Regions from separate parts of the Bacillus sp. BSL6 genome, predicted to be linked through region 1. Evidence: predicted binding sites of a transcription regulator. Region 1 holds the regulator's gene; each other region holds the start of a gene.

Region 1 (7,438 bases):
AGGACTGCGTGCACGTTTAGAAGCAGAATTTGCACAAAAAGAAAATGTAGAGCTAATTATTCCTCCCCTATCTTTATGTACAGATAATGCAGCAATGATTGCAGCGGCAGGTACAATTGCATATGAACAAGGAAAACGTGCTACATTAGCTTTAAATGCAAATCCAGGATTAGATATCGAAGCATAGTTATGCACAAAATTAACCACAGCTTGTGGATAAAACCCATATTATCTGTTGATAATGTGGGTTTTGTTGTGTATATAAAATGTTGATAACTTTTTTATTGATTGTGGATAATGTGGAAAAGTTATTTAGATGTTTATTTTATAAAGGTGGATATGTGTATAAACTTGTGGATAAAATAGATGAAGTCTGACCTTTGAATCTATCCTTTTTCGGGAAATAAAAACGAAAAAGGTATCTCTAAAAAACATTTTGAAATATGCCCTTATTATAAGGGAGGCTAATATTGTCAAACCTTGTCGGCAAATCGATACCTCGTGTCGAATCGTTTATGCAATAGAGGTTGACCATGGCTAGAAGATAAGAAGGATGTCTCATCGTCAAAAATCCCGACTGATGAGACATCCTTCTTATTTATACTCTTATAAATGCAATTCTTCCCATTCTGCCATACAAGCATCAAGTTGTTCTTGTAGTGTTTGCTTTTTCGTTGTAATTTCACTAGCCTTTTCATAATCTGCATATATTTCTGGTAAGCAAAGTTGATCTTCTAACGTAGCAATTTCTTCTTCAAATTGTACAATATTTTGTTCTAGTTCTTCGATTTTTCGAGTACGTTGACGCTCCAACTTTTTGCGCTCTTTTTCTTCGAGATAATTTAATTTTTCTGGAGCTACAGTTTTTTGAACAGGTGCCTGATTTTCTTGCTGTTCTTGTTGTTCAAATTCAGCACGTTCAATCATCTCATTTTTCTTTTCAACGTAGTAATCGTAGTCCCCTAAATATTCCTGTGCACCTTCTGTTGATAACTCAACAACGGTCGTCGTTACACGATTAATAAAGTAGCGGTCATGAGATACAAAGAGAAGGGTACCAGGATAATCAATTAAAGCATTCTCCAAAATCTCTTTACTATTTAAATCAAGATGGTTTGTAGGCTCATCGAGAATTAATAAATTCGATTTTTGCATCATAAGTTTGGCAAGAGCTAAACGAGCTTTTTGTCCACCGCTAAGAGAAGATACTGGCTTTAATACATCATCTCCTGTGAATAAGAAGTTACCTAATATCGTGCGAATTTCTTTTTCAGGTTGCAGTGGATATTCATCCCATAGCTCATTTAAAACTCGCTTAGAAGATGTTAAATTAGCTTGTTCCTGATCATAATAACCAACAGAGACATTAGATCCGAAAGAAACCTCACCATGTAATAGTGGTAACTTATTCACAATGGATTTTAATAATGTGGATTTCCCAATTCCATTTGGACCAACTAAAGCAACACTATCTCCGCGAGTTAAGCGCATTGTTACATGTTCAATAATTGGATCCTTATCATAGCCGATAGTTGCGTCCTTTACTTGTAAAACATCATTTCCACTTTGTTTTTCAATATCGAAGTGGAAGGAAGCTGACTTAGAATCCCCTAATGGTCTTGTTAATAATTCCATACGGTCTAATTGTTTACGGCGGCTTTGCGCACGTTTTGTCGTAGATGCACGAGCTATATTTTTTTGAACGAAGTCCTCTAGCTTAGCAATCTCATCTTGTTGTTTTTCATAACGTTTCATTTCTTGCTCGTATAGTGCTGATTTTAAGTCTAAATATTTACTGTAGTTACCAACAAATCGTCTACTTTCTTTATTCGAAATTTCATATACTTGTGTAACAAGTTTATCTAAGAAATAACGGTCATGGGAAACGATTAGTATTGCCCCAGGATAACCTTGTAAATATTGTTCAAGCCATGTTAATGTTTCTATGTCTAAATGGTTTGTAGGCTCGTCCAAAATAAGTAAGTCTGGTTTTGTTAATAATAATTTACCGAGAGCTAATCGTGTTTTTTGTCCACCGCTTAATGTCGAAATCGTCGTCTGGTGCGTTTCAACTGGGAAGCCAAGACCACTTAAAATCGAACGGATATCTGCTTCGTACTGATAGCCACCTTGATCTTTATAATCTAATTGTAATTGGTCATAATCAGCTAATAATCTTTCATATGTAGCCTCGTTTGAAAAGTTTTCTTCTTTTCCCATCTCTTGCTCTAGCCTTCGAAGTTTTATCTCCATTTGCTGCAAGTGTGTAAAGACGGTTAGCATTTCATCCCAAATTGTTAAAGATGTTTCTAAACCGGTATTTTGAGCTAAATATCCAATTGAGACATCTTTCGGTTTTATAATTTCTCCACCATCATGAGATAGCTCACCCGCTATTATTTTTAATAATGTAGATTTTCCAGCGCCATTTCGTCCGACTAATGCGATACGATCTTTCGTTTGAACTTCTAATTTTATATTTGAAAGAATCGTTTCTGCACCGTATAATTTCGAAAGCGCGTTTACTTGTAATAAAATCAATGTTTTCACCTCAAATAATTTCTTAACTTTGCCATGTTTATATTTCTCAATCATACTAAAAATAGTGTATAGTTTAAAATACAGAGAGAATACTTCTTCTTTCTATTATACAAGGAATTTAATAAGTGCTAAACTTCTGTATTTGATTAAAGCATATGAATAAAGATAGGAAGAGAGGAGAGGTTATATGGAGCAGCAGAAAATTCCACAAGCCACTGCTAAGAGATTGCCTCTATACTATCGATTTATCCAAAACTTATCTTTGTCTGGTAAGCAACGTGTTTCATCAGCCGAATTAAGTGAAGCGGTAAAGGTTGATTCCGCAACGATTCGAAGAGATTTCTCATACTTTGGAGCATTAGGGAAAAAAGGATATGGATATAACGTAAATTATTTATTATCATTTTTCCGTGAAACACTCGACCAAGATGATATAACACGTGTAGCGCTTATTGGAGTAGGTAATTTAGGGACCGCTTTCTTACATTATAATTTCACGAAAAACAATAATACAAAAATTGAAATGGCGTTTGATATTAGTGAAGAGAAAGTTGGAACAGAAATCGGAGGCATTCCTGTATATCACTTAGATGAATTAGAAGAACGTTTATCATCTGATATACAAGTGGCAATATTAACAGTACCCGCTACAGTAGCACAATCTGTAGCTGATAGATTGGCAGAAACAAACGTGCATGGTATTTTGAATTTCACACCAGCACGATTAAATGTGTCAGACAATATAAGAATTCATCATATTGATTTAGCAGTAGAGTTACAAACATTAGTTTACTTTTTGAAGAATTATCCACAATAAAACGCAGAGGAAGCGACCTCTGCGTTTTATTATTGTTTTTTCTTTGTGAATTTAACTAAGATAAGGCGAAGTGCCAAATTAAAATCAATCGTTGCCATAACTGCAAATAGTATTGTCCATATATTCCAAATTGTATCTGTTACGTTCGTAATGGCGAAGCGTGTAAAGATACATCCTAGAAGGAAGTACAATGCAGCCATGAACAATGGTGAGTTTCTCATACTAAAAATCCTCCGATAAAGCCTTGCATTTTTTCAGCTTCTTTAATCATTTCTTGAATTTGTTCGTTACTCACTAAAACTTGAGCAATTGCAACTAATGTATTCATTGCAACATGCGCTGCGATTGGAACGATAATACGCTTCGTTTTTACATATAAGAAGGCGAATACGAGCCCCATAGCAGTGTATACCAATAAGTGAGTAAAATCAAAATGAATCGCCGCAAATACAAGGGAACTAATGATAGCGGCAATAAAGAAGTTAAACTTCTTATAAAGTGTACCAAATAAAATTTTTCTAAATACGATTTCTTCCAAAATAGGTCCTATTATAGAGATGACGATAAGGAACCAAGGTGTCGTTCTTGCGATATCCATAAGTCTCGCTGTATTTTCAGATCCAGGTTTAATACCTAATACATACATTTCAATCATACCAGCAATACTTTGCGAGAAAAATGCTAAGAAGAACCCGATAAAAATCCAACCAATCGTAGCTGGAACAGTAGAACGCTTTGTATCTAAATGTCTGTCGCGAATATCTGTTCTAAGTAACCAAAGTACGATACATAATGCAATAAAGAAGCTAATGATTGCCCAGTGACCAGTTATGAGTTGAAATTTCTCTTCCCTAGTGAATCCCCTGTTATCATAAAGCCCAGTTTTCAGGAGAAGTGGTAATCCAGCAATTGATGATAACTGCATTAAAATGTATGTAACGATAACCCACCAATATTGTTTTTTCAAATGGTTTAACCATCCTTTCTAACTCTAGTGTATGAGATAAGGTAGGATAACATGTAAATATGCTACCTACGATATAAACCTTACTTAAATTATGTTTTTTTTGTAAATCCTTATTTGAAATTATAATAGAAGACAGGAGAAAGTTGTGTGTGTAGCGAAAACAACTTAGGGTGTCCTTTCATATTGTAACATACGAGTAGTGGAAACAACGATTCATATAGTAAAGGTAGAAGAAGAGGAACTCTATATAGAAAAATTTATAGCGTAATTTGCGAAAAAATTATGATTTTTTTACTTGCAAAAGAAATTGAGATTATTTATTATTATAAGTGTGTTAGCACTCGGGTGACTTGAGTGCTAATAAATAAAATTTACATAACAAAATGAGGAGGTTATTGTTCATGCTAAAGCCATTAGGTGATCGCGTTGTAATTGAGCTTGTTCAAGCGGAAGAAAAAACAGCAAGTGGTATTGTATTACCAGACACAGCAAAAGAAAAACCACAAGAGGGTAAAGTTATTGCAGTAGGTACTGGTCGAGTGCTTGAAAATGGTGAGCGTGTTGCTTTAGAGGTAGCAGCAGGTGATCTTATCATCTTCTCAAAATATGCAGGTACTGAAGTGAAATATGAAGGTACAGACTACTTGATTTTACGTGAAAGTGACATTTTAGCAGTTATCGGTTAATTATATAAATCTTAAAAAATCCAAGGGGGTCAATTATTATGGCAAAAGATATTAAATTTAGTGAAGAAGCACGTCGTTCGATGCTTCGCGGTGTCGACACTCTTGCAAATGCAGTAAAAGTAACGCTTGGACCAAAAGGTCGTAACGTTGTTCTTGAGAAAAAATTCGGTTCACCACTTATTACAAATGACGGTGTAACAATCGCAAAAGAAATTGAATTAGAAGATGCATTCGAAAACATGGGTGCGAAATTAGTAGCAGAAGTTGCTAGCAAAACAAATGATGTAGCTGGTGACGGAACAACAACTGCAACTGTATTAGCACAAGCTATGATTCGTGAAGGTCTTAAAAACGTAACAGCTGGTGCGAACCCAATGGGTCTTCGTAAAGGTATCGAAAAAGCTGTAGTTGCTGCAGTAGAAGAATTAAAAACGATTTCTAAACCAATCGAAGGTAAATCTTCTATCGCACAAGTAGCTGCTATTTCTGCTGCTGACGAAGAAGTAGGTCAATTAATCGCTGAAGCAATGGAGCGCGTTGGTAACGACGGCGTTATTACTTTAGAAGAATCTAAAGGTTTCACAACAGAATTAGACGTAGTAGAAGGTATGCAATTTGATCGTGGATATGCATCTCCTTACATGATTACTGATTCTGACAAAATGGAAGCAGTTCTTGATAACCCATACATCTTAATCACTGACAAAAAGATTTCTAACATTCAAGAAATCTTACCAGTATTAGAGCAAGTGGTACAACAAGGTAAACCGCTTCTTATCATTGCTGAAGATGTAGAAGGCGAAGCGTTAGCTACATTAGTAGTGAACAAACTTCGTGGTACATTCAATGTAGTAGCTGTTAAAGCTCCTGGATTTGGTGACCGTCGTAAAGCAATGCTAGAAGATATCGCAATCTTAACTGGTGGCGAAGTAATCACTGAAGAATTAGGCCGTGACTTAAAATCTGCTACAGTTGAATCTTTAGGACGCGCTGGTAAAGTTGTTGTAACAAAAGAAAACACAACTGTAGTTGAAGGTGTAGGAAGCACAGAACAAATCGAAGCTCGCATCGGTCAAATCCGTGCGCAATTAGAAGAAACAACTTCTGAATTCGATCGTGAAAAATTACAAGAGCGTCTTGCAAAACTTGCAGGTGGCGTAGCAGTAATTAAAGTAGGTGCAGCAACTGAAACTGAGTTAAAAGAGCGCAAACTTCGCATTGAAGATGCACTTAACTCAACTCGTGCAGCAGTAGAAGAAGGTATCGTTGCAGGTGGTGGTACTTCACTTATGAACGTATACACAAAAGTAGCTTCTATCGTAGCTGAAGGCGACGAAGCAACAGGTATCAACATCGTACTTCGTGCACTAGAAGAGCCAGTTCGCCAAATCGCAATCAACGCTGGTCTAGAAGGATCTGTAGTTGTAGAGCGCCTAAAAGGCGAAAAAGTAGGCGTTGGTTTCAACGCAGCTACTGGCGAGTGGGTTAACATGCTTGAAACTGGTATCGTAGATCCAGCTAAAGTAACTCGTTCTGCACTTCAAAACGCAGCATCTGTTGCAGCTATGTTCTTAACAACTGAAGCTGTAGTAGCTGACAAGCCAGAACCAAATGCACCAGCAATGCCTGACATGGGCGGCATGGGCATGGGCGGTATGGGCGGAATGATGTAATTCCGTTTGCCCTAAAAAACATCCATTTCTATATAGAAATGGATGTTTTTTTATGTTTTTTAGAAAAGGAAATGAATTTCTGTAGAATTTTGTCGCTTTCTCTCTTGACCATACCGACACTTCATTGTTAGAATCTAGGAAGATAATATAAAACGATCCTTCATATATCCTCAAAGATATGGTTTGAGAGTCTCTACCGGGTTACCGTAAACAACCTGACTATGAAGGCAGTGTGTCTTATATTTATAAAGAGCGGAGACTATCTTTCTTTATAAAGCCAGACCCCTGCCTTTTCTTTGTTATGAGACTAGAGGCGGAGGACTGGCTTTTTTTATTATATTGGTAATGCTTTTCGCCTAATTGGTGAAAATATTTATATACGAGAACTAACGTTGGGGTGATTATTTTGAAGAAGCAACACGATACAATTATCGTTTTAGATTTTGGAAGTCAATACAATCAGTTAATAGCACGTCGAATTCGTGAGTTCGGTGTATACAGTGAACTTCATCCGCATACAATTACTGCAGAAGAAATTAAAGAAATAAATCCAAAAGGGATTATTTTCTCTGGTGGACCAAATAGTGTATATGGTGAAGGTGCATTACATTGTGATGAAAAAATCTTTGACCTAGGATTACCGATCTTCGGTATTTGTTACGGTATGCAGCTTATGACACAAAAATTCGGTGGTAAAGTAGAACGTGCAAACCACCGTGAGTACGGAAAAGCGGTTCTTAAAGTAGAGAACGAA
Region 2 (7,438 bases), on a different contig from region 1:
TACTTGAAATACTTTACATTCTTAACGAAAGAGCGCATCGATGAATTGGCAGTGAAGGTAGAAACAGAGCCTCATAAACGTGAAGCGCAAAAAGTATTAGCGGAAGAAATGACGAAATTCGTTCATGGAGAGGAAGCATTGCTACAAGCTGTGAAAATTACAGGAGCGTTATTTAGCGGAGATATTAAATCGTTAACAGCTGATGAAATTGAACAAGGCTTTAAAGAAATGCCAACATTCCAGTCTTCAAAAGAGACGAAAAACATTGTAGAATGGCTAGTTGATTTAGGTATTGAACCATCTAGACGACAAGCGCGTGAAGATATTAATAACGGAGCTATTTCTATGAATGGCGAAAAAGTAACGGATGTAGGTACGGATGTTACGGTAGAGAATTCATTTGATGGACGATTCATTATTATTCGTAAAGGGAAGAAGAATTACAGTCTTGTGAAGTTAGGCGAATAGTTTGTGTGAAAGGATGGGAGTAGGAAGAATACTTCCATCTTTTCGTATACACAATTTGGACATAAAATAATCAGTAAATTTAGATAATTAAAAGGGTTATATTATTCTTCTGCCGAATAAATAAGTTAGAGAAAATTACGGATAAAGTGAAACTTTAATCAGTGGGGGTTTTCCTCATCCCCACTGATTATTAGCCCTCACCAATCGGACTTTTATGGGCAGTTGATCCCCCAACTAACTGCTTTGCTTTCGCTGAATTTTGAGGTGGGGGGTCTTACTGCCCATTAAAGTGGGATAAAAATAGCCCGAACCATGCAGGGCATGATTCGGGCTTATATTCAGATTAGTAAGCTAAGCTGAATAGACCTTTAATGTGTGATAAGTAACGAACGTTACTTGCTTCTTTCATTAATGATGCTGGTAAGCCTTTAAGTGGAGTATTGCTTGCTCCGATTGTAGCAACAGCATCTTTACGTCCTAGACTAGCAAGTGTTCCAGAGTTTACAGGTGCGAACTCTTCGAATGCTTTGCCTTCTAGTGCTGCGTATAAGTTGTATCCAATTAACTCACCCATTTGCCAAGCGATTTGTGCAGTTGGTGGGTATGGACGTCCGTCTGGAGCGAAGACAACAGCGCTGTCTCCAGCAACGAATACGTTTTTGTGAGAAGTAGATTGTAGGTATGCATCAACTGTTGCACGACCACGGTTTACTTCAAGACCTGATTCACCGATTAGTGGGTTACCTTGAACGCCGCCCGTCCAAACGAATGTGTTAGCAACAAGTTTTTGACCGTCTTTTAAGTCAATTTCATTGCCAGCAACGTTTGTTACAGGAAGACCAGTTAAGAATGTAACGCCGCGTGCTTCTAGGCTAGTAGTTGCACGTTCGATTAAGTGGTCTGGTAATACTGGAAGGATTTTTGGACCTGCTTCAACAAGAAGAAGTTTAACTTCTTTTGGATTTACACCGTGGCTTTTTGCAAGTTTAGGCATAATGTCAGCAAGCTCACCAACTAGCTCAACGCCAGTTAATCCGCCACCACCGATTACGATTGTAGCATCAGCTTCGTTTTTCGTTTTCGCGTATTCACGAATACGGTCTTCAACGTGTTTGTAGATTTTGTTTGCATCAGCAGCAGATTTTAATACCATGCTGTTTTCTTCTAGTCCTGGAATACCGAAGTAAGCAGTTTTACTTCCTAAAGCAACTACAAGTGCATCGTAAGATAAAGTAGTGCCGCCAGCTAATTTGATTTCTTTGCTATCAACTGAGAATGACTCAACTGTTGCGATTTTAAGATCAATATCTTTACCTTTGAAAAGCTTTGTAAGTGGCATTGCAACTGCTTGCTCAGACACGTTACCAGCTGCAAGGCGGTGTAGTTCAGTGATGATTTGGTGTGTTGGGTATTGGTTAATCACTGTAACTTGTGCTTCTGATTTGCTGTAATATTTACGTACGTTTAAAGCGGCAAGAAGACCGCCATAACCAGCGCCTAAGATGACAATTTGTTTTGACATAGTATGATATCCCCCGTCTTTACTAATTGTTGTTATAAGTTAACTTATTTATTGTTACGTTCTGCACTAATTTGAAGATATGCGTTCACAAAGCGGAACATTTTTTGTGCTTGTGGATCTTTTAGTAATTTTAAAAGACCGAATAGGCCGATAACTTCGTTGCTTTCGTCAGCACGATCTTTCGCTTCGATCGCAGTAGCAGCCATGCTTTTTACTGTATCTTTTACAGGTTCTACAAGCTCTGTGATTGCACCAACAGTGTCGCTTTTTAATACTTCATCAGTAGCAACAGTTTGAGCGAAGTCATAAGACTTAGTTAAAATGTTAACAAGCTCAGTTAATTTTGGAAGCTGTTCTACTAGTGTTGTTAATGATTCTTGTACCTCAGGTTTTAACAACTGATCAAGTACATCAAGTTGTCCTTGGCTAGCAGAAATTTGTACAGTTTCTTGTTCTGGCTTTGTTTGAGTCATAGTTTCTGGCATCTCCAATTCTCCTTTACGATAGCAATACTCTTATTTTTGATAAGTAAGATAGTAAACGGTTACGAAACTTTACACAAAGTTTCACAAAACACAATAAAATGCCTTTAAATTTATGACAGCAACTAAGTTGCAAACATAAATCTAAAACCATAACGTCTTACTTATTATTTATGAACTGTCCGATATATGGCTTGTCCGCATAATGGAAAAGCTCCGTTACCGGAAAGTGTATATAATATATATCCTATATTATATACTATATACACCTATGTTAACATAAAAATGATTCCTAATTATTTGATATCGAGCGTATAACGTAGTACTGACAAGGTATGAAAGCGTATAAAATATTTTGTTTCAGTTAGAAATGTACATATATAATAAGAAAAAAAGGAAAAAATGAACAAATTCATGTTCGTTTTTTCCTTTTTCCTATTATTCACCTTCCGCAATTAGCATCGATGTCTTACCTTCTTTTTCAAGATGGCATTCGCCCCAAGAACAAAGAGAATCAAGAATGGATTCTAAAGACCAACCGTAATCAGTAAGAGAATATTCTACTTTTGGCGGGACTTGGTTGTATACTTTTCTTTGAATAACGCCGTCGTCTTCTAATTCACGTAATTGCTGTGTTAACATTTTTTGTGTAATACCAGGCATTGAGCGTTTTAATTCACTCGTTCTCTTTGTACCTTTCGTTAAGTGACAAAGGATAACAACTTTCCATTTGCCGCCGATAACTTCTAAAGTTGCCTCTACAGGAATATTGTATTGCTTCATATGAAACCCTCCCATTGTGAGTAAAATAAGTTAAATCATACAAATGTTACTTTTTAGTACCTATAGCACTTTAAAGTACGTACTTTTTATCATGTTAAATATGTTTCATAATAGCACATGTAAGAGGCAAATGAGTAGTACGGTACTGAAAAGTGACTATGTTACTTTTTGGTGCCTATCGTACTTTAAAGTGCGTTCTTCAAAAAAAGAATGAAACCATTCATAATAGCATTTGTAGAGATTAAATATATTTTTTTAGAAGATAAAAGGGCCTTTTTATCGCACTATTATGATTGGATTTCTTGTAATAAGGAGGAATTCAATTGAGTTCATATACAGTACCATCTTCGGAAGTTCAGACGAATCGAAGAAGTATGTTTGCTTTATTAGCACTAGCAATTAGTGCATTTGGAATTGGGACGACCGAGTTTATTAGTGTCGGTTTATTACCATCTATTTCAAAAGATTTAAATGTTTCGGTTACAACAGCTGGTTTAACTGTTTCCCTATATGCGTTAGGGGCGGCAGTAGGAGCTCCTGTTTTAACAGCGCTAACGGCTAGTATGTCGAGAAAGACATTATTAATGTGGATTATGGTTATTTTCATTATTGGTAATGGGATCGCGGCAGTAGCAACAAGTTTCACTATATTAATTATCGCAAGGATTGTATCTGCTTTTGCACATGGTGTGTTTATGTCGATAGGATCTACAATTGCGGCCGCAATCGTCCCAGAGAATAAACGTGCTAGCGCCATTGCCATTATGTTTACTGGATTAACAGTTGCGACTATTACAGGTGTGCCAATTGGAACGTTTATCGGTCAACAATTTGGCTGGAGAGCGTCATTTATGGCGATTGTCGTAATTGGAATTATTGCTTTTATCGCAAACAGCATACTAGTCCCATCTAATTTAAAAAATGGTGTACCTGTATCGTTTCGTGATCAATTCAAACTCATTAAAAACGGAAGACTATTACTAGTTTTCATTATTACTGCACTTGGATACGGCGGTACATTCGTAACATTTACGTATTTATCTCCATTATTACAAGAAGTAACAGGATTTGAAGCAAGTACCGTTACCATCATTTTATTAGTGTATGGAATTGCAATTGCGATAGGGAATATGGTTGGCGGAAAATTATCGAATCATAATCCGATTCGAGCGCTATTTTACATGTTCTTAATTCAAGCGATTATATTATTTGTTTTAACATTTACAGCGCCATTTAAAGTAGCTGGATTAATCACAATTATTTTCATGGGACTATTCGCATTTATGAATGTTCCGGGGCTACAAGTATATGTAGTTATATTGGCAGAGCGTTTTGTTCCGAGTGCGGTGGATGTTGCTTCAGCAATTAATATTGCCGCATTTAACGGAGGAATCGCTTTAGGTTCTTATATAGGTGGCCTTGTAACGAATTCGTTAGGATTAATCCATACTGCTTGGGTAGGCGGCCTTATGGTAGTAGCCGCTGTTATTTTAACAGCGTGGAGCATGACATTAGAAAAAAGAGATCAAGTAAAATAAAAGGAGAGAAAATAAAATGAAAAACTTACAAAGTAAAGCAGTATTAAATAACGGTGTAGAAATGCCTTGGTTCGGTTTAGGTGTATTTAAAGTAGAAGAAGGACCAGAACTTGTAGAAGCTGTAAAATCAGCAATTAAAGCAGGGTACCGCAGCATTGATACAGCTGCAATTTACGGAAATGAAAAAGCTGTAGGTGAAGGAATTCGTGCAGGTATCGAAGCAACTGGTATTTCAAGAGAAGATTTATTTATCACTTCAAAAGTGTGGAACGCTGACCAAGGATATGAAACAACAATCGCTGCATACGAAGAGAGTCTAAAAAAATTAGGACTAGATTATTTAGATTTATATCTTGTTCACTGGCCTTCAGAAGGAAAATATAAAGATACGTGGAGAGCGTTAGAAACACTTTATAAAGAAAAGCGCGTACGTGCAATTGGTGTAAGTAACTTCCAAATCCATCACTTACAAGATGTAATGAAAGATGCAGAAATTAAACCAATGATTAACCAAGTAGAATACCACCCTCGTTTAACACAAAAAGAACTACAAGCTTTCTGTAAAGAACAAGGTATTCAAATGGAAGCATGGTCACCATTAATGCAAGGTCAATTATTAGATAACGAAACATTACAAGAGATTGCTGAGAAACACGGCAAAACAACAGCGCAAGTGATTTTACGTTGGGATCTTCAAAATGGAGTAATTACAATTCCAAAATCAACGAAAGAACACCGCATCATTGCAAATGCTGATGTATTTAACTTTGAATTAACGAAAGAAGATATGGAAAAAATCGATGCGTTAAACCAAAATCACCGCGTTGGTCCAGATCCTGATAACTTCGATTTCTAAGATTAGGGTAAGAAAGAAGAGTGCGTAAAAGCACTCTTTTTTTTGCATAAAAATAGTTTCTAAATAAATACTACTTAGTATCAAGTTTGTTATAAGGGGCTGTAAACATGAATATAAAGCAATCGTTCAAACTTTTAGCTATGTTTTTAAGTGTTTTATTTGTGTTATTCCCGCTTCAAAAAGCATTCGCAGAAGTGATGGACCATACAAAGTATCAAATGGATTGGAGTTATAGTAAGTCTAAGAAGAAACCAATCCGAACAGAGCTTATTAAAACGGCAGATGGCAAAATTGCTTTTTGCTTAAATGTAGATTTAAAATCTCCAAGCGGTCAAGATTTACCGGAAATGGGGAAAGTGGATATTAACGTATACCGTGTATTATTAAATGGATATCCACAAAAGAGCCCGCAAGAATTAGGTGTTTCTGATTGGAGAGAAGCTCATTATGCAACGCAGCTTGCAGTATGGAATGCTTTAAAGCAAATCGATATTAATGATTTAGATTTCCGCAATAAAAATGTAGAAAAGGTAACGAAAGATATCGTTGCAAAAGCAAGCGCTAGTGAAGAGTTACAAGAAATTACAATGAGTGTAACTCCTACAGAAGAACAAGAAGCAGTATTAAAAAATGATTTCTTTGAAACAGGCTTATATACAGTAGAAACAAATGCAAAAAGTGGAACGTATAAAGTGCAAGCAACAGGTGCACCAGCAGGAGCGAAATTTGTAAATGAAAAAGGCGAAACAAAAACAGAATTTAATGTAGGAGAAAAGTTCCGCATTTTAATTCCGAAACAAACACCAGCTGGTGGTTTTAGCTTTAAAGTAATAGGGAAATTAACGAAGCTACAAGGGATTGCACATAAAGGTACACCAACAATTCAAAATGCAGTTGTATTACTTGAGCGTAGTGAAGAAGAAACAAGTCCGGAGTTATCAGTGAGTTGGAAAAAAGGAAATGGTCATGATAATAATAAACCACATACTCCAAACGAACCACATAAACCGAATCAATATAAAAGGTAAGGATGAAAGCATTGGTGTTAACCAATGCTTTTTATATATGAATTTTAAAGTTATATCAAAATAATTATTCACTATATAAAACACTGTTTTAATGGTAGAAAAACTATTTAGAAATAACAAAATATAATAAAATCTAAACGTTACGATTAATGAATTAAATTCACAAAATTGTAACATCATTCTGATTGGGAAGGCTATCAAACAAAGTAGAAAGCGTGTAAAATTCAGTTGGAAAAACTACCTATAGATGGTCATATATGAAGAAAATGTAAGATTCTATTGCTATTTTTATTTTTGGATGTATAGATGACAATACTAAAGTATATCTTTTACTATTCGCTTTTTATGTACGAAGAGAACTCATCACAAATAGAGAGACGTGAGGAGGGCATATTACATAAAAATTTTACAATGTAAGAAAGCGAATACATGGGGGGAATGCGGTAGTAATAGATACAGGTGCGCGAGGTGTTAGCCTATTCATTAAATGTTTTTATAAAAATAATAGGATTGTTTATTAAATGAATATATAGGATAGTTTCTCTAAATAAAGGAACAGGGGACACAGATTATGTCGAAGAAAAAGACGAGTAGGGTGTTATTAGCTGGTATATGTATATCTACATTATTATCACCAGTAGCTTTTGAAGCATCGAAAGGATATGCCGCACCTTTGGAAGAGAATAAGGGCGGGAATTTAGAAGAGGTTAAAGAGAATAAATTTGAGCAGAGAGTATTTCAGTTGCCGGGGAAAGGCGATG
Region 3 (7,438 bases), on a different contig from region 1:
TGGCAGCGAAAACATATGCAGCTGAAAGCTCTGTATATCGTACAGTAGGTTTATTCGAAAGTCGTATGAGCACATTATCTGAAGAAGAAGTAAAAGACGGTAAAGCAGTAGCAGCTTCTATCGCTGAATATGCAATCGAGTGCTCTTTAAACAAAGTATTCGGTTCTGAAGTGTTAGACTATACAGTAGATGAAGGTGTTCAAATTCACGGTGGTTACGGATTTATGGCAGAGTACGAGATTGAAAGAATGTATCGTGATTCTCGCATTAACCGTATTTTTGAAGGGACGAACGAAATTAACCGCCTAATCGTACCAGGTACGTTCTTACGTAAAGCAATGAAAGGTGAATTACCACTTCTTCAAAAAGCACAAAAATTACAAGAAGAGTTAATGATGATGATGCCAGAAGAAGTAGGCGATGAGCCATTAGCACTTCAAAAGTATTTAGTAAATAACGCGAAGAAAATCGGCTTAATGGTAGCTGGATTAGCTGCTCAAAAATACGGTAAAGCATTAGATAAAGAGCAAGAAATTCTTGTGAATATCGCTGACATCGTAAGCAACCTATACGCAATGGAGTCAGCTGTTCTTCGTACAGAAAAAGCAATTAAAACAACTGGTCTTGAAAAGAATAAACAAAAAGTGTTATACACTGAAGTATTCTGCCAAGAAGCATTCAACGAAATCGAAGCACATGCGAAAGAAACACTTATCGCAGTTGAAAACGGCGACATGTTACGCATGATGTTATCATCATTACGTAAATTAACTCGCCACACACCACTTAACGTAATTCCGAAGAAACGTGAAATTGCTGCGAAAATTTTAGAAGATGAGCGTTATACAGTTTAATACCTTTAAAGAACAGTAGTCGTTTATAAGGCTACTGTTCTTTTTTTCTGAAAAAATGAAATTTTTAGTGGTATAAAACTAATACCATTAGTATAATAAAACTAATGGTATTAGTTTTTGTGAAGAGGGAGATGGGAATATGAGAATGATGCATGAAAAAACGGTATATCAATTGTCATTTTTGCCAAGAGTGTTTCCTGTGAATTGTTACTTTGTGGAGGAAGAAGATGGTTTAACTTTAATTGATGCTGCTTTACCATATAGCGCAAAAGGAATTTTACAGGCGGCTGAGAAAATAGGAAAACCAATTACGAATATTGTATTAACACATGCGCATGATGATCACATCGGTGCATTAGACGCATTAAAGGAAGTACTTCCTTATGTTCCAGTCTACATTTCTAAGCGGGACGCAAAGCTGTTAGAAGGAGATACGACGTTACAAAAGGATGAACCAAATACGCCAATAAAAGGCGGTGTACCTAAAAAGATAAAAACGGTACCTGATATTTTATTAGAAGATGGTGACCGAGTTGGATCGCTGCTTGCTATTATGACACCGGGACATACACCGGGCTCCATGTCGTTTCTTGATATAAGAAATAAAGCTCTTATTGTTGGGGATGCATTTCAAACAAGAGGAGGTACGGCTGTTTCAGGACAAATGAAATTTTGGTTTCCGTTTCCTGCGATGGCAACGTGGAGTAAAGAAATATCATTACAAAGTGCAGAGAAGTTAAGAGAATATGAGCCGTCCTTGCTTGCGGCAGGGCATGGGAAAATGATAAACGATCCAGGGGCTGTCATAGAGCTTGCTATTAAGGAAGCTAAGCGAAATATAGAAAGTAGAAAAGAGGGTTAATTTATGTCACCGAGAATCGGACTTACATTACAGAAAATTGTAGAAACAGCAGCAGAAATTGCAGATACAAATGGAATACAAGAAGTAACGTTAGCTTCATTAGCGCAAACATTAGGGGTACGTTCACCTTCGCTATACAATCATGTGAAAGGCTTACAAGATGTACGGAAACATCTTGGTATTTACGGAATCAAGCAGCTGTATAACAAACTGGAAGAAGCGGCCGAGGGTAAACGGATGGATGAAGCAATTCATGCTTTAGGAGAAGCATATGTAGCATTCGTACGCAAACATCCTGGACTATATGAAGCAACCTTTTTACGAGATGAAGAAGTAAGAAAAGCGGGTGACGGGATTGTAAAGCTTTGTCTTCAAGTTTTACAACAGTACGGCTTAGAAGGGGAAAATGCACTTCATGCGACACGTGGATTCAGAAGTATTTGTCACGGGTTTGCGTCGATTGAACAGCAGGGCGGATTTGGTTTGCCGTTAGATTTGGATATAAGTTTACATGTATTATTGGAAACGTTTATTAAAGGATTACATGTAATGCGAAAATGAATAAGAAGAAAGAAAACATCTGATTATGCTTTTGTACAGTAAGTTGCGGTTTGTTGGAGGCACATGACAAAAGGATGTGATGTGAAATGTTTGCAGGGCATTTTGGTTTAGCAGTATTAGTGAAAACAAAGTCACCGAAACTACCACTTTGGGTTCTCATGTTAAGCTCACAATTGTTGGATGTCATTTTTTTGCCACTTTATATTTTAGGAGTAGAGACAATTGAACCTATTAACAGGAATAATTATGGTGAAGCAATCATTCATGCGGATTACACACACTCTTTAATAGGAGCACTGTTTATTGCTTTTGTTGCAGGAATAGTCGGTACGAGGCTGTGGGGAAAGCGAAATGGCTTTGTTATTGGAGCTGTAGTTTTTAGTCATTGGATTTTAGATTTACTTGTGCACCGTGCTGATTTGCCGTTACTTCCGGGCAATTACGGGGGTTTACCTATGCTTGGTTTTGGATTGTGGAGATTTCCGGCTATTAGTATCATATCGGAATGTATTCTTATTGCGATAGGTGGTATATTATATTTCCGTTTTATCGTTTCAAGTGCGGGCGAACAAAAGAAATTTATAGCAAGAATAACCGGCGGGTTGGTAGTTATATTATTAATTTTTTCGTTGCTCATCAGTATAGTGTCTTGAATATGGATAGCCGGAAACCTTAGAAGCGATTCTAAGGTTTTTTAGTGCGTATGAGTCCAAAAGATTAGATGAGAAAGAGCCTCTAGTGGTTTAGAGGCTTTTTCTTGTTAAATGATATTATTTTGCAGGTTTGAAAAATGTATATATTGCTAAGAAAAAGCAAACGAAGCCGAATACGAAGGGATCTTGATAGGGACTAGGCTCAGAGCCCTTCTGGATTTCTGTAAGGAAGTCGTGTGTTTTCATGTTCATTGCTCCTTTATATAAGAATACTTTTAATGAAACTAATACTTACTAATAGAGTTGCACTAATAAACAATAGGAAAAATGTAGTGTTACGATTTTTATAATTGTTAAGCGCAATGAGTAAAAAACAAATGAGAAATAACATATGTAAAGGGATAGAAGTGAATAGTGGTTTTAAAGTTAATACATCAATTAATAATTTTACATATAGAATGGTGTAGACGATAAAGAAGATAATTTTAAAATATTTTTGCATAAGCACACCTACCTACTATGGTTTGTTTTGAGATGCTATCGTTAGTGTAAGGTGACCTTTTGAAAATTTGTATTTTTCTGTAATTGTAACATTTTTTTGTATTTATAAATAGATGTGAAATGTAAGAAAGCTTTTTCATGAATACGATTTAAAAAGAACAGAATACTAAAGGGGAATGAAAGAAGAAAGGTAGGAGTATCCTATGCAAAACTTAACAGAGCTTGAAGTAGAAAACTTACGTCATTTAATTGGTGGACATGCAACAATTATTAACAAGTTGGAGCAGTATGCACAGACATGTACGGATCCACAACTGAAACAAATGCTACAAAAAGATGCGCAAGATGCACGAAATACGAAGCAACAATTAATGACTTTCCTAGGATAGGAGGAAGCGGAACATGAATGAAAAAGATATGGTAAATGATTATTTAGCAGGATTAAATGCAAGTTTAACAAGTTATGCAAATTATATTGCTCAGTCTGATAATGAACAGTTACACCAAACGTTAATTCAAATTCGTAATCAAGATGAAATTCGCCAACGTAATATGTATGAATACGCAAAGCAAAAGAGTTATTACAAGCCGGCAGCACCTGCAAATCCGATGATTGTACAACAATTAAAAAGCCAATTAAGTGCGGAATAACAGGAAAAAGAAAATGAGCGAATCTATTCGCTCGTTTTCTTTTTGTATATGTCAATAAATACATAATAAATATTTTTCCAGTTGTAACAAATATGACGAAAATGGAATATAACAATTCACAAAAAGGACAAAAACTTTGCTCAATATTTCACAAAGTATCCATGGTTTCTATTGTGGGAACCTCTATAATTAGGAGTGTAAGGAACAAAAGAAATAGATTATATGATCAATTAGGAGAGATTGCTATGAAAAGACATACAAGAAAAATTGCAATTATCGGTACTGGATTAGTTGGATCAAGTTGTGCATATTCCATTGTCAATCAAGGCATTTGCGAAGAGCTATTATTAATTGATATAAATCATGAACGTGCAGTTGGGGAAGCAATGGATTTATCACACTGCATTAACTTTACAAATACAAGAACAAAAGTATATGCAGGAAGTTATGAAGACTGCAAAGATATGGACATTGTTATTATTACAGCAGGACCAGCACCAAAGCCAGGACAAAGTCGCTTAGATACTTTAGGAGCGAGTGCAAAGATTATGGAAAGTGTTGTTGGCGGCGTAATGGAAAGTGGATTTGATGGTATTTTCTTACTTGCATCAAACCCAGTTGATATTATTACATATGAAGTGTGGAAATTATCTGGATTACCTAGAAATCGTGTGATCGGTACTGGTACATCACTAGATTCTTCTCGCTTACGAACAATTTTATCTGAAATGTTACATGTAGATCCTCGTAGTATTCATGGGTATTCATTAGGAGAACATGGTGATTCTCAAATGGTTGCTTGGTCACACGTAACTGTTGGTGGAAAACCAATTCTGCAAATATTAGAAGAACAAAAAGAACGATTTGGTGAAATAGATTTAGATGAAATCGTTGAGAAGACTGCGAAAGCCGGATGGGAAATTTATAAACGAAAAGGTACTACTTATTACGGAATCGGAAATTCTCTAGCATATATTGCAAACTCAATCTTTAACGATGATCATCGTGTCATTGCTGTATCAGCTATTTTAGATGGTGAGTATGGTGAATATGATATTTGTACAGGAGTGCCAGCTATTATTACTAGAGATGGTATAAGAGAAATTGTAGAACTAAATTTAACAGAGGATGAAGAATCTCGATTCGCAAAATCAAACGATATTTTACGTGATTATATGAAAACAATTGGTTACTAACTTATAGGAGAAGGTGAAACAAATGAAGGAATATATAATGTCTCGTGTATTTAAAGCATCAGCTGGAATCGCACAAGGTATTTTCGTATCCCTTGGAATTGGTTTACTAATCGAAAATATAGGAAGAATTGTTGATATTCCGTTGCTTATTACAATCGGAGTTGTTGCAAAATCACTTATGGCACCAGCCATTGGGGCGGGAATTGCTTTTATGCTCGGTGCAAACGGACTTGTAATCTTCTCGGCTATGGTAGCTGGAGCGATTGGTGCCGGATCCATTTCCATTACTGAAGCAGGTCTAATTATTAAAACAGGTGAACCAATCGGTGCATTATTAACAGCGACTTTAGCTGTATATATTGGCAAACGTTTAAGTGGAAAAACTGCGTTAGATATGATGCTCGTTCCATTTGCGGCAATATTAGGTTCTGGTTTAGTAGGTATTTGGTTATCTCATAATATCACTCCTGTTTTAAACGCAGTTGGAGCTTTCATTAAAGATAGTTCAGCTGGTAGCCCGTTTATCGCTTCTATCGTCATTGCAGTTGTTTGGGGACTATTACTTATCTCTCCAGCTTCATCAGCTGCGCTAGCGATCGCACTTAGCTTAGACGGTGTTGCAGGTGGTGCTGCTCTTGCAGGCTGCGTTGCTCAGTTTATCGGATTCTCTGTTATCTCAGCGAAAGAAAACAATTTAGGCGGCATATTAGCTCAAGCACTTTGTACTCCGAAAGTACAGTTGCCAAATATCACTAAAAATCCAATGATTCTCGTCCCAACTGTCGTCGCCAGTGCTATAGTTGGTCCAGTATCCGCATTAATTTTCCAACTGGAAGCAGGAAAAGAAATTGCAGGTCTTGGATTAAGTTCTCTTATCGCACCAATTAATTTAATTTCCAGCGAAGGATGGGAAGTTGTCCCAGCGATGGTAATCACTTATATCGTCATTCCAGTAGCTGTTTCTTATATACTTTACATTGCTCTTAAAAAAGCAGGTCGTATTCACTCTGGTGATATGACTGTACCGCAATCTTAACTTAAAAATCTCCTTTTATATAGAGAAAAGCAGACTGAGAAGCCACAGTCTGCTTTTTACATTTTATGATTTTGTTTTACTAGAACACGTACGGTTTCTTTTGCTAATAAAAGCTGAACGCCGAAGTAGAGTATGCTTGCAAGCGTCATTCCAGAAATGGCGTCTACAAATGCATGTTGCTTCGTAAATAGCGTTGATAAAATAATAAGCGTACCGAAGAAGGTAAGAATGTAATATTCAAAAGCATGTTGTTCTCTACGTCTAAAGGCAGCTAACATAATGATAAAGGTAGTAAGAACGTGAATGCTAGGGAAACAGTTCACCGGTTGATCGATACTATAAATATAGCGAACTAATTCGGAAAATACGTCTGATCCAACGACTGTTGGACGTGGTACAGTTGTTTGCCAAAAGTAATAAATGGAAAAACAAGCAAGTTTTCCAAGAATGATACTACTTAAAGTGACATAATATTGTTTTCGATCTGCAAAGCAGTAATAAATAAGTGCGCCGTATAAGTAAGGAAACCAAAGTAAATAAGGAATAATAAATGCTTTCACAAATGGAATCCAATCATCTACTACAGTTGTGACATCTACTGCGTGAACAGCCGATTTATTTAATACATCGTAAAGGGGACTTACGAGTACGAGTAGAAGTATATAACTTAACGGAAGAAAAGATGAAAGTTTAAATTTCTTCATGATAATCTCCTATGTTTAGTAATGTAAGTAAATTCAATTGATTATAATATAGAAACGTAATTTGGGCTATCGATTTTGCTTACATTTTCTTGAATGAACCTTACGTTTTTGTCACTTGACTGAAAAGAAGGGGAGGGTGCTGAATGAAGCGTTTATCGTATTTCTTAGTTTTTATATTGATATGCCTAGCGAGTGCTGGGTGTGCAAAGGATAAAGAAGGAGAGAAATTAGAATATAACGGAAGAGCACTCGTAATTGGAGTTGTTGGAGAAAAACCGAAAGATACGTTTAGGAATGTAAAGTTTGAGGAAATGAAGTTAGAGGAACTGGAAAAGAAATCTAAGGAAGTAGATGGTTTTCTAATAATGAAAGATCACTTTCAAGAAGCCTCAACAAATCAGTATAAAAATGTATTTTCAT
Region 4 (7,438 bases), on a different contig from region 1:
AATATAAAAGCACGTATTGATCAAGAACATGAGGAATTTCAAAAAGGACTAAAACGTCTTTATCATTTCAGCCCATCAGTAAAGTCAGGGAATTTCCAGTCTGTACAAATTAAACGTTCTTATAAACATGCGATAAATGGGGTTGCGCTGACATTACCTGCAAATACAGTAGAAGAATTGTTGCGGATTGGTGTTGTAAAACGTATTTGGAAAGATTACGAAGTGAAATTAAATTTACCAAAACAATCTGAGCAAAAAGCACCTCAAAAACTAACAGATAGCATTCCGCAAATTGGGGTCGATAAGTTACATAGCGAAGGTATTACCGGAAAAGGAATTAAAGTTGGTGTATTAGATACAGGTATTGATTACAATCATCCTGACTTAAAAGACGTGTATAAAGGCTATCGCGCAAAACCTGGCGAAGATTCTAGCAAGATAGATCCAAACTCCGTAAAAGGTTGGGACTTTATTAGTAACGACGCAGATCCGATGGAAACAACTTATACAGAATGGCAACAATCTGGCGCTCCTGAATTTGATGATCGTGGCTCTTCCTTCTACACCGCGCATGGTACTCACGTAGCAGGTATCGTTTCTGCGCAAAAGAAAAACACATCAGATTCCGCAGTAAAAGGTGTTGCACCTGACATTGAACTATATAACTATCGTGTACTCGGTCCATACGGAAGTGGAGCTAGTTCAGGTATTATTGCTGCAATCGATAAATCTATTTCTGACGGTATGAACGTCATTAACTTATCGTTAGGTGATGAGAGCAACAATCCGCTTGATCCAACGTCTATCGCTGTTAACAACGCAATGCTTTCTGGTGTCGTTACAGTCGTTGCCGCTGGTAACTCTGGACCAAATCCAGCGACACTCGGATCACCAGGTGCTTCTCCCTTTGCGATTACGGTTGGAGCTAGTGATAGCTCTATTTCCTTACCGAAACTATCAAGTCATGCTGGACAAGTACAATTCCCTAACTTGATTTTATTTGGCAAAAACTTCACTGATAAAATAGAAGATTTCAAGGGACAAACGTTATCTATCGAATCGGTAGGAATCGGTACGCCTGATGAATTTAGTAAAAAAGATGTAAAAGGAAAAATCGCTCTCGTTGCACGCGGTACACTCTCATTTGATGAAAAAATCGCAAATGCAAAACAAGCTGGTGCAAAAGCCGTTATTATTTATAACAATGTGGATGGAGAGATTCCTTTCTATGTTGGCGAAAGTACAAAATACATTCTAGCATTCCGCCTAACGAAAGAAGACGGTGAAAAACTAAAAGCTCAAATCGAACAAGGTAATACATCCTTTACTTTTGACGAACTTACTTATATTCAAACAGAAGGCGATCATCTTGCAGACTTTAGCTCACGCGGCCCTGTTACATCAAATGATGATATTAAACCTGATATTACAGCTCCTGGTGTTGCTGTACTTTCAACAGTACCTGAATATATTAACGACCCACAAGAGGGCGAAAACTATGACGTTTCCTACGAGCGTATGCAAGGAACATCTATGGCTTCTCCTCATATCGCGGGCGTTGCTGCTCTTATTTTACAAGAACACCCCGAATACTCTCCATTCGCTGTAAAGGCGTCTCTTATGAACACAGCTGATGATTTAAAAGAAAAGTATTCCGTATATGAAGTTGGAGCTGGACGAGTAGATGCGTACAACGCCGTTCATACGGAAACTAGTTTTAAAGTGCTAGATACAACAAAAACAGTTGTAAATGATGAAGTAATTGAAGTCCCTGAAGAAACTGGATCCATTGCATTCGGGAAGTTCTATCAAAAAGACGGTGAAGCTCTTGAACAAAAACGAAATATAAAAGTGGAAAACCATAATAAACAAGAGAAAAAAGAATTTAAAACAGAAATTTCTTATACACCAGCATCTTCTTCTATTAACGACGCTACCGCAAACGGTGTAAAAGTTTCTGTTCCAGAAACAATTACACTTGATGCTGGCAAATCAGGTGAAATTGAAGCAAAAATTAATGTTCCAGCCGGTGTAAAACAAGGCCGATATGAAGGATATATTCATATTACAAATACGAAAAATAAAGAAGAAACGTACCAAATTCCGTTCTCTATTCGTGTATCAGAACCTGGTATTGAAGACGCTGTTCTATCTAGAAAATCTATTTCAACGGATACAACTAAATTTAATCCTTACCGCGAATCATACGTGCACGGGGCATTCCAATTAAACAGCAATCTGGAAACGTTAGACCTTATCGTGAAAGATTCAAAAACAAATAAAGCGCTTGGCTTCCTTGGGACGTTAAACACGAGTGGACTGCAAACGGATGTTTATTACTACTTAGATGCATTCTTTAGCGGAAAAGTATATCCTTTTACAAATGATCCTGCAAAACCAATCGGTGATGAGAAAATTGATTTACCAGAAGGCGATTACACAATTGAATTTGTTGGCTATGATAAAGATGGGAAAGCACGTGTGAAAGGTGATTATGTCATCATCGATAACACACCGCCAGAAGTGAAATTAACTGGATTAAAACCTGGTATTTACGAGTTAAATGAAGAAAATTATACAGTAGAAGATGGTAAAAAAGCACTCTGGATTAAAGGAAATGTGTATGATTCAAACATTGACTACTTAAAAGGAAAAGGGTTAAACATTACGCAAGAAGCAAACGGAGTTATGTATTATGACTATTCTCCATACTTGCATAAGTTTTTACCTATTGATGCAAATGGGGACTTTAAAGTTGGCATTACTCCTGAATCCTTTAAAGTGGAAGGTCCAATGAACACAGGCGTGTATATTTTCGATTATGCAACTGCAGGTCCTGACTATCCAAGCGGTGTAAATAATTATTGGTTTATCCAGCAAGGAGCTCAATATGCAAAGGCTAATTATGATAAAAAAGAATTATATAAAGGGGACGAGTTCACAGTAACCCTAAACGCGAAACACGTAAAACAATTCGTTGCTGGGGAATTTAACGTAAAATTCCTAGAGAAGAACTTCAAATTTGCAAATGCGAAATTGAATCCTGCTTTTGAAAAACTCCTTTCTGAAAAAGGGGTAACAGCAAAAGTAAATGAACTGAAACTAGAAGAAGGTTCTGTTACAGTAGGCGGGGCTATTGATGATAAAAACTTCGCTGGATTAGATGGTGACTTCCCGTTCATTGATGTAACGTTCAAAGTAGAAAATGATGAGTTTTATGAGGCAAATGCTCAATTAGAGTCACCAGTGTTTGTATACTGGAAACCAGGAGAAACAGAGCCAAATAGAATGCGTGTCCTTCAAGACCAAACATTCTCAGTTATGTCTTTAAACTCACTAGTAGAAGGAAATATTAAACCTGGTGCATTCTTAAATGAACGTGGCTATTTAGATGAGAAATTCGATTATACAAAGCTTGGCGTAAAAGTATATGCAACTGATTCTTACCGTCATAAGTTTGAAGGCTCACTAGACAAATACGGATACTTCAAACTAAATGGACTTCCTGTTAATAAACGTGACTATAACTTATTTGTAGAAGTACCAGGGCATTTAACAAGTCGCCTAACAACAAAATTAGGTACTGAAAAAGATGGTAAGCTGCTTGGCCAATATTATTATGCACGCCTTGATGAAAACCTTGCCGGTGATGTAAATGGAGATAAAGTAATTGATATAAAAGATGCTGAAATTATCGCTAGCAACTATGGTAAAAAAGGAGTATCTGTGAAAGACGGTGACCTAAACAAAGATGGTATTGTTGACGAAAAAGATATTCGCTTCGTTGAAAAGAACTTCTTGAAAAAAGGTCCCGATGCATCTAAATCACAAACAGCTGCTGAAAAATCAAAAAGCGGTACACTGGCAGATATTTTAAAGAAATTGGGATTAACGCCTAAAAAATAATAATAAAGAGCACTCTATATAAAGTAGAGTGCTCTTTTCTATAAACGACCCTGATCCAGCAAAAGGGGTATATTGGGGATATACAAGGGAAACCGGAAAAGGAATTTATATGAAATTATATAAATTCAGAGGTAGGAAGCAGTTTCCCGCCTCTGAACTATTTAGCAATTATTATAGTACTGGTGCCATTGTTTCTTTTAATACTTTTACAGAATGAGCGAATTTCGCTTTTTCATCTTCATTTAGCTCAAGTTCTACGATTTCACGTACACCATCGCGGTTAATAACAGCTGGAACACCTACGAAAGCATCTTTCTCACCGTATTGTCCTTCAAGGTATGCAGATACAGTTAATACGCTGTTCTCATTGCTTAAGATTGCTTTAGTTACACGAAGTAGTGACATACCGATTCCGTAGTAAGTTGCACCTTTACGCTCGATAATATGGTAAGCTGCATCACGTACGTTTTCGAAGATTTTGTCTAAGTCTTCTTGTTTGTACTGTTCGTTGTTAGCTAAGATTGTTTCTAGTTTTTGTACACCGATAGTAGCGTGGCTCCATACTGGAAGTTCAGTGTCACCGTGTTCACCAACGATGTAAGCATGAACGTTACGTGGATCTACATTTAAGTAGTCACCTAACATGTAACGGAAACGAGCAGAGTCTAAAGTAGTACCAGAACCGATTACACGCTCTTTTGGTAGACCAGATTCTTTCCAAGTTACGTAAGTTAAAATATCAACTGGGTTAGTTGCAATTAAGAAGATTCCATCAAATCCGCTATCCATAATACCGCGAACGATTTGTTTAAAGATCTTTGTATTTTTCTCAACTAAGTCTAAGCGAGTCTCACCTGGCTTTTGTGGTAATCCAGCAGTGATAACTACTAAATCTGCATCTTTACAATCTGCATAGCTACCGCTCCAAACTTTTGTTGGTGATGGAGAGAATGGTACCGCATGGCTTAAGTCCATTGCTTCCCCTTCTGCTTTTGCTTCATTAACATCTACTAATACGAATTCTTCAGCTACACCTTGGTTGATCATTGAGTAAGCATAACTACAACCTACAGCTCCTGTTCCTACTAATACTACACGATTGATACCTTTTTTCATGGTAATTTCCCCTCTCTATTGTTCACATATATTTTTTATGATTGTTTAAGTAATTAATTAAAATACTAATTTAATGTTGTTTAACTTCTTTACACTCATATTGTAGCACGTATTATTGTGAATTAATTCACAAATTATGACCTATTTGTGAACTTTTTCACATAGAGTGTAAAGTTATTGGATCAGGTATGGAATCCATTTCAATGGAGGCGTTTTCTTTAGATTGTGAACGTGAAATAGTTCCATTTTTATTGGTAAGTGAAATTATATCGACGATTATTTAAATATATCAACGATTTTTATAATATATCGACCGTAAATCAAATTATATCGGCGATTCGACAAGGAATATCGACTTATCGACAAGACTCGACAATAATGACAACATAAAAAAGCAGACTATCCAAAGTCCACTTTTACACAACAAAAAAGAGATAGCAGATTATGCTATCTCTTTTAGTATGACCCGTACGGGATTCGAACCCGTGTTACCGCCGTGAAAGGGCGGTGTCTTAACCACTTGACCAACGGGCCAATTACTGGCAGAGAAGAAGGGATTCGAACCCTCGCACCGCGTTCGCGATCTACTCCCTTAGCAGGGGAGCCCCTTGAGCCACTTGGGTACTTCTCTATAAATATGGCTCCGCAGGTAGGACTCGAACCTACGACCGATCGGTTAACAGCCGATAGCTCTACCACTGAGCTACTGCGGAACAATTATGGTGGGCCTAAATGGACTCGAACCATCGACCTCACGCTTATCAGGCGTGCGCTCTAACCAGCTGAGCTATAGGCCCATAATTGAAAAGCGGGTGAAGAGAATCGAACTCTCGACCAGAGCTTGGAAGGCTCTTGTTTTACCACTAAACTACACCCGCATTAAATTGTAAATGGTGAGCCATGAAGGACTCGAACCTTCGACCCTCTGATTAAAAGTCAGATGCTCTACCAACTGAGCTAATGGCTCATTTTGAAAGTGGTGCCGGCTAGAGGACTTGAACCCCCAACCTACTGATTACAAGTCAGTTGCTCTACCAATTGAGCTAAGCCGGCTTGCGACTTCAAAATGGTGGCTCGGGACGGAATCGAACCGCCGACACGAGGATTTTCAGTCCTCTGCTCTACCGACTGAGCTACCGAGCCTTTATGTAAAAATGGCGGTCCCGACCGGGGTCGAACCGGCGATCTCCTGCGTGACAGGCAGGCATGTTAACCACTACACCACGGGACCTTGGTTGCGGGGACAGGATTTGAACCTGCGACCTTCGGGTTATGAGCCCGACGAGCTACCAGACTGCTCCACCCCGCGACGATAAAATATTTAATTAAGAAAAAATGGAGGAGGTAGAGGGATTCGAACCCCCGCGCGACTCTCGCCGCCTGTCGGTTTTCAAGACCGATCCCTTCAGCCGAACTTGGGTATACCTCCGAGATATAAACTTCTAATGGTGGACCTTGTAGGACTCGAACCTACGACCGGACGGTTATGAGCCGTCTGCTCTAACCAGCTGAGCTAAAGGTCCTTTATGGTAGCGGCGGAGGGGATCGAACCCCCGACCTCACGGGTATGAACCGTACGCTCTAGCCAGCTGAGCTACACCGCCATAAATGATATTAAGATAAGTGGAGCCTAGCGGGATCGAACCGCTGACCTCCTGCGTGCAAGGCAGGCGCTCTCCCAGCTGAGCTAAGGCCCCATGTTTTTTGGGAATATCGGGAAGACAGGATTTGAACCTGCGACCCCCTGGTCCCAAACCAGGTGCTCTACCAAGCTGAGCCACTTCCCGTTAATAAAAGCGCGCCCGAGAGGAGTCGAACCCCTAACCTCTTGATCCGTAGTCAAACGCTCTATCCAATTGAGCTACGGGCGCATATGGTGCCGAGGGCGGGGGTCGAACCCGCACGGTGGTCACCCACCGCAGGATTTTAAGTCCTGTGCGTCTGCCTGTTCCGCCACCCCGGCATGTCATATTGAAAATTGGAGCGGAAGACGGGATTCGAACCCGCGACCCCAACCTTGGCAAGGTTGTATTCTACCACTGAACTACTTCCGCAAGACATGTATGAGTTATTTTATTAAAAGTGCGGGTGAAGGGAGTCGAACCCCCACGCCAAAGGCGCTAGATCCTAAGTCTAGTGCGTCTGCCAATTCCGCCACACCCGCATATTTTGTTGAAATGGTGAGCCATGAAGGACTCGAACCTTCGACCCTCTGATTAAAAGTCAGATGCTCTACCAACTGAGCTAATGGCTCTTAATGGCTGGGCTAGCTGGATTCGAACCAGCGCATGACGGAGTCAAAGTCCGTTGCCTTACCGCTTGGCTATAGCCCATTAATTAAGAATGGTGGAGGGGGGCAGATTCGAACTGCCGAACCCGAAGGAGCGGATTTACAGTCCGCCGCGTTTAGCCACTT

Evidence for each region. Region 1 encodes Rex, which represses fermentation and respiration genes when NADH is low (regulators of the CRP and FNR family bind a similar motif). Its sites were predicted from a motif close to TTGTGAAATATTTCACAA; they were not measured.
Region 2: a site for Rex is predicted at 2,535-2,552, ahead of RCJ96_RS23655 (DUF1641 domain-containing protein). Genes of this name have one in related genera too.
Region 3: a site for Rex is predicted at 4,219-4,236, ahead of RCJ96_RS23300 (L-lactate dehydrogenase). Genes of this name have one in related genera too.
Region 4: a site for Rex is predicted at 5,138-5,155, ahead of RCJ96_RS00130 (L-lactate dehydrogenase). Genes of this name have one in related genera too.

What each region holds. Positions count from the first base shown of each region.
Region 1 covers NZ_JAVGCW010000019.1:5,585-13,022, reverse strand. The annotation lists gene tsaD (tRNA (adenosine(37)-N6)-threonylcarbamoyltransferase complex transferase subunit TsaD) at 1-187, shown strand, start outside; gene RCJ96_RS27055 (ABC-F family ATP-binding cassette domain-containing protein) at 607-2,541, opposite strand; gene RCJ96_RS27050 (redox-sensing transcriptional repressor Rex) at 2,729-3,358, shown strand; gene RCJ96_RS27045 (YdiK family protein) at 3,388-3,579, opposite strand; gene RCJ96_RS27040 (CPBP family intramembrane glutamic endopeptidase) at 3,576-4,325, opposite strand; gene groES (co-chaperone GroES) at 4,727-5,011, shown strand; gene groL (chaperonin GroEL) at 5,050-6,684, shown strand; purine riboswitch at 6,825-6,926, shown strand; gene guaA (glutamine-hydrolyzing GMP synthase) at 7,091-7,438, shown strand, end outside.
Region 2 covers NZ_JAVGCW010000009.1:127,865-135,302, reverse strand. The annotation lists gene tyrS (tyrosine--tRNA ligase) at 1-468, shown strand, start outside; gene RCJ96_RS23660 (NAD(P)/FAD-dependent oxidoreductase) at 812-1,990, opposite strand; gene RCJ96_RS23655 (DUF1641 domain-containing protein) at 2,035-2,475, opposite strand; gene RCJ96_RS23650 (winged helix-turn-helix transcriptional regulator) at 2,911-3,255, opposite strand; gene RCJ96_RS23645 (MFS transporter) at 3,630-4,793, shown strand; gene RCJ96_RS23640 (aldo/keto reductase) at 4,810-5,649, shown strand; gene RCJ96_RS23635 (thioester domain-containing protein) at 5,757-6,677, shown strand; gene RCJ96_RS23630 (putative mucin/carbohydrate-binding domain-containing protein) at 7,249-7,438, shown strand, end outside.
Region 3 covers NZ_JAVGCW010000009.1:58,913-66,350, reverse strand. The annotation lists gene RCJ96_RS23335 (acyl-CoA dehydrogenase family protein) at 1-854, shown strand, start outside; gene RCJ96_RS23330 (MBL fold metallo-hydrolase) at 994-1,716, shown strand; gene RCJ96_RS23325 (TetR/AcrR family transcriptional regulator) at 1,720-2,277, shown strand; gene RCJ96_RS23320 (permease) at 2,364-2,930, shown strand; gene RCJ96_RS23315 (hypothetical protein) at 3,190-3,432, opposite strand; gene RCJ96_RS23310 (hypothetical protein) at 3,635-3,820, shown strand; gene RCJ96_RS23305 (spore coat protein) at 3,834-4,082, shown strand; gene RCJ96_RS23300 (L-lactate dehydrogenase) at 4,328-5,278, shown strand; gene RCJ96_RS23295 (PTS transporter subunit IIC) at 5,301-6,314, shown strand; gene RCJ96_RS23290 (phosphatase PAP2 family protein) at 6,371-7,018, opposite strand; gene RCJ96_RS23285 (hypothetical protein) at 7,162-7,438, shown strand, end outside.
Region 4 covers NZ_JAVGCW010000001.1:439-7,876, reverse strand. The annotation lists gene RCJ96_RS00135 (S8 family serine peptidase) at 1-3,906, shown strand, start outside; gene RCJ96_RS00130 (L-lactate dehydrogenase) at 4,078-5,022, opposite strand; tRNA gene RCJ96_RS00125 (tRNA-Glu) at 5,485-5,556, opposite strand; tRNA gene RCJ96_RS00120 (tRNA-Ser) at 5,563-5,653, opposite strand; tRNA gene RCJ96_RS00115 (tRNA-Asn) at 5,661-5,735, opposite strand; tRNA gene RCJ96_RS00110 (tRNA-Ile) at 5,743-5,819, opposite strand; tRNA gene RCJ96_RS00105 (tRNA-Gly) at 5,830-5,900, opposite strand; tRNA gene RCJ96_RS00100 (tRNA-Lys) at 5,914-5,989, opposite strand; tRNA gene RCJ96_RS00095 (tRNA-Thr) at 6,000-6,075, opposite strand; tRNA gene RCJ96_RS00090 (tRNA-Phe) at 6,090-6,165, opposite strand; tRNA gene RCJ96_RS00085 (tRNA-Asp) at 6,178-6,253, opposite strand; tRNA gene RCJ96_RS00080 (tRNA-Met) at 6,255-6,331, opposite strand; tRNA gene RCJ96_RS00075 (tRNA-Ser) at 6,359-6,451, opposite strand; tRNA gene RCJ96_RS00070 (tRNA-Ile) at 6,469-6,545, opposite strand; tRNA gene RCJ96_RS00065 (tRNA-Met) at 6,550-6,626, opposite strand; tRNA gene RCJ96_RS00060 (tRNA-Ala) at 6,647-6,719, opposite strand; tRNA gene RCJ96_RS00055 (tRNA-Pro) at 6,736-6,809, opposite strand; tRNA gene RCJ96_RS00050 (tRNA-Arg) at 6,820-6,893, opposite strand; tRNA gene RCJ96_RS00045 (tRNA-Leu) at 6,897-6,985, opposite strand; tRNA gene RCJ96_RS00040 (tRNA-Gly) at 7,002-7,076, opposite strand; tRNA gene RCJ96_RS00035 (tRNA-Leu) at 7,106-7,186, opposite strand; tRNA gene RCJ96_RS00030 (tRNA-Lys) at 7,201-7,276, opposite strand; tRNA gene RCJ96_RS00025 (tRNA-Gln) at 7,281-7,355, opposite strand; tRNA gene RCJ96_RS00020 (tRNA-Tyr) at 7,367-7,438, opposite strand, start outside.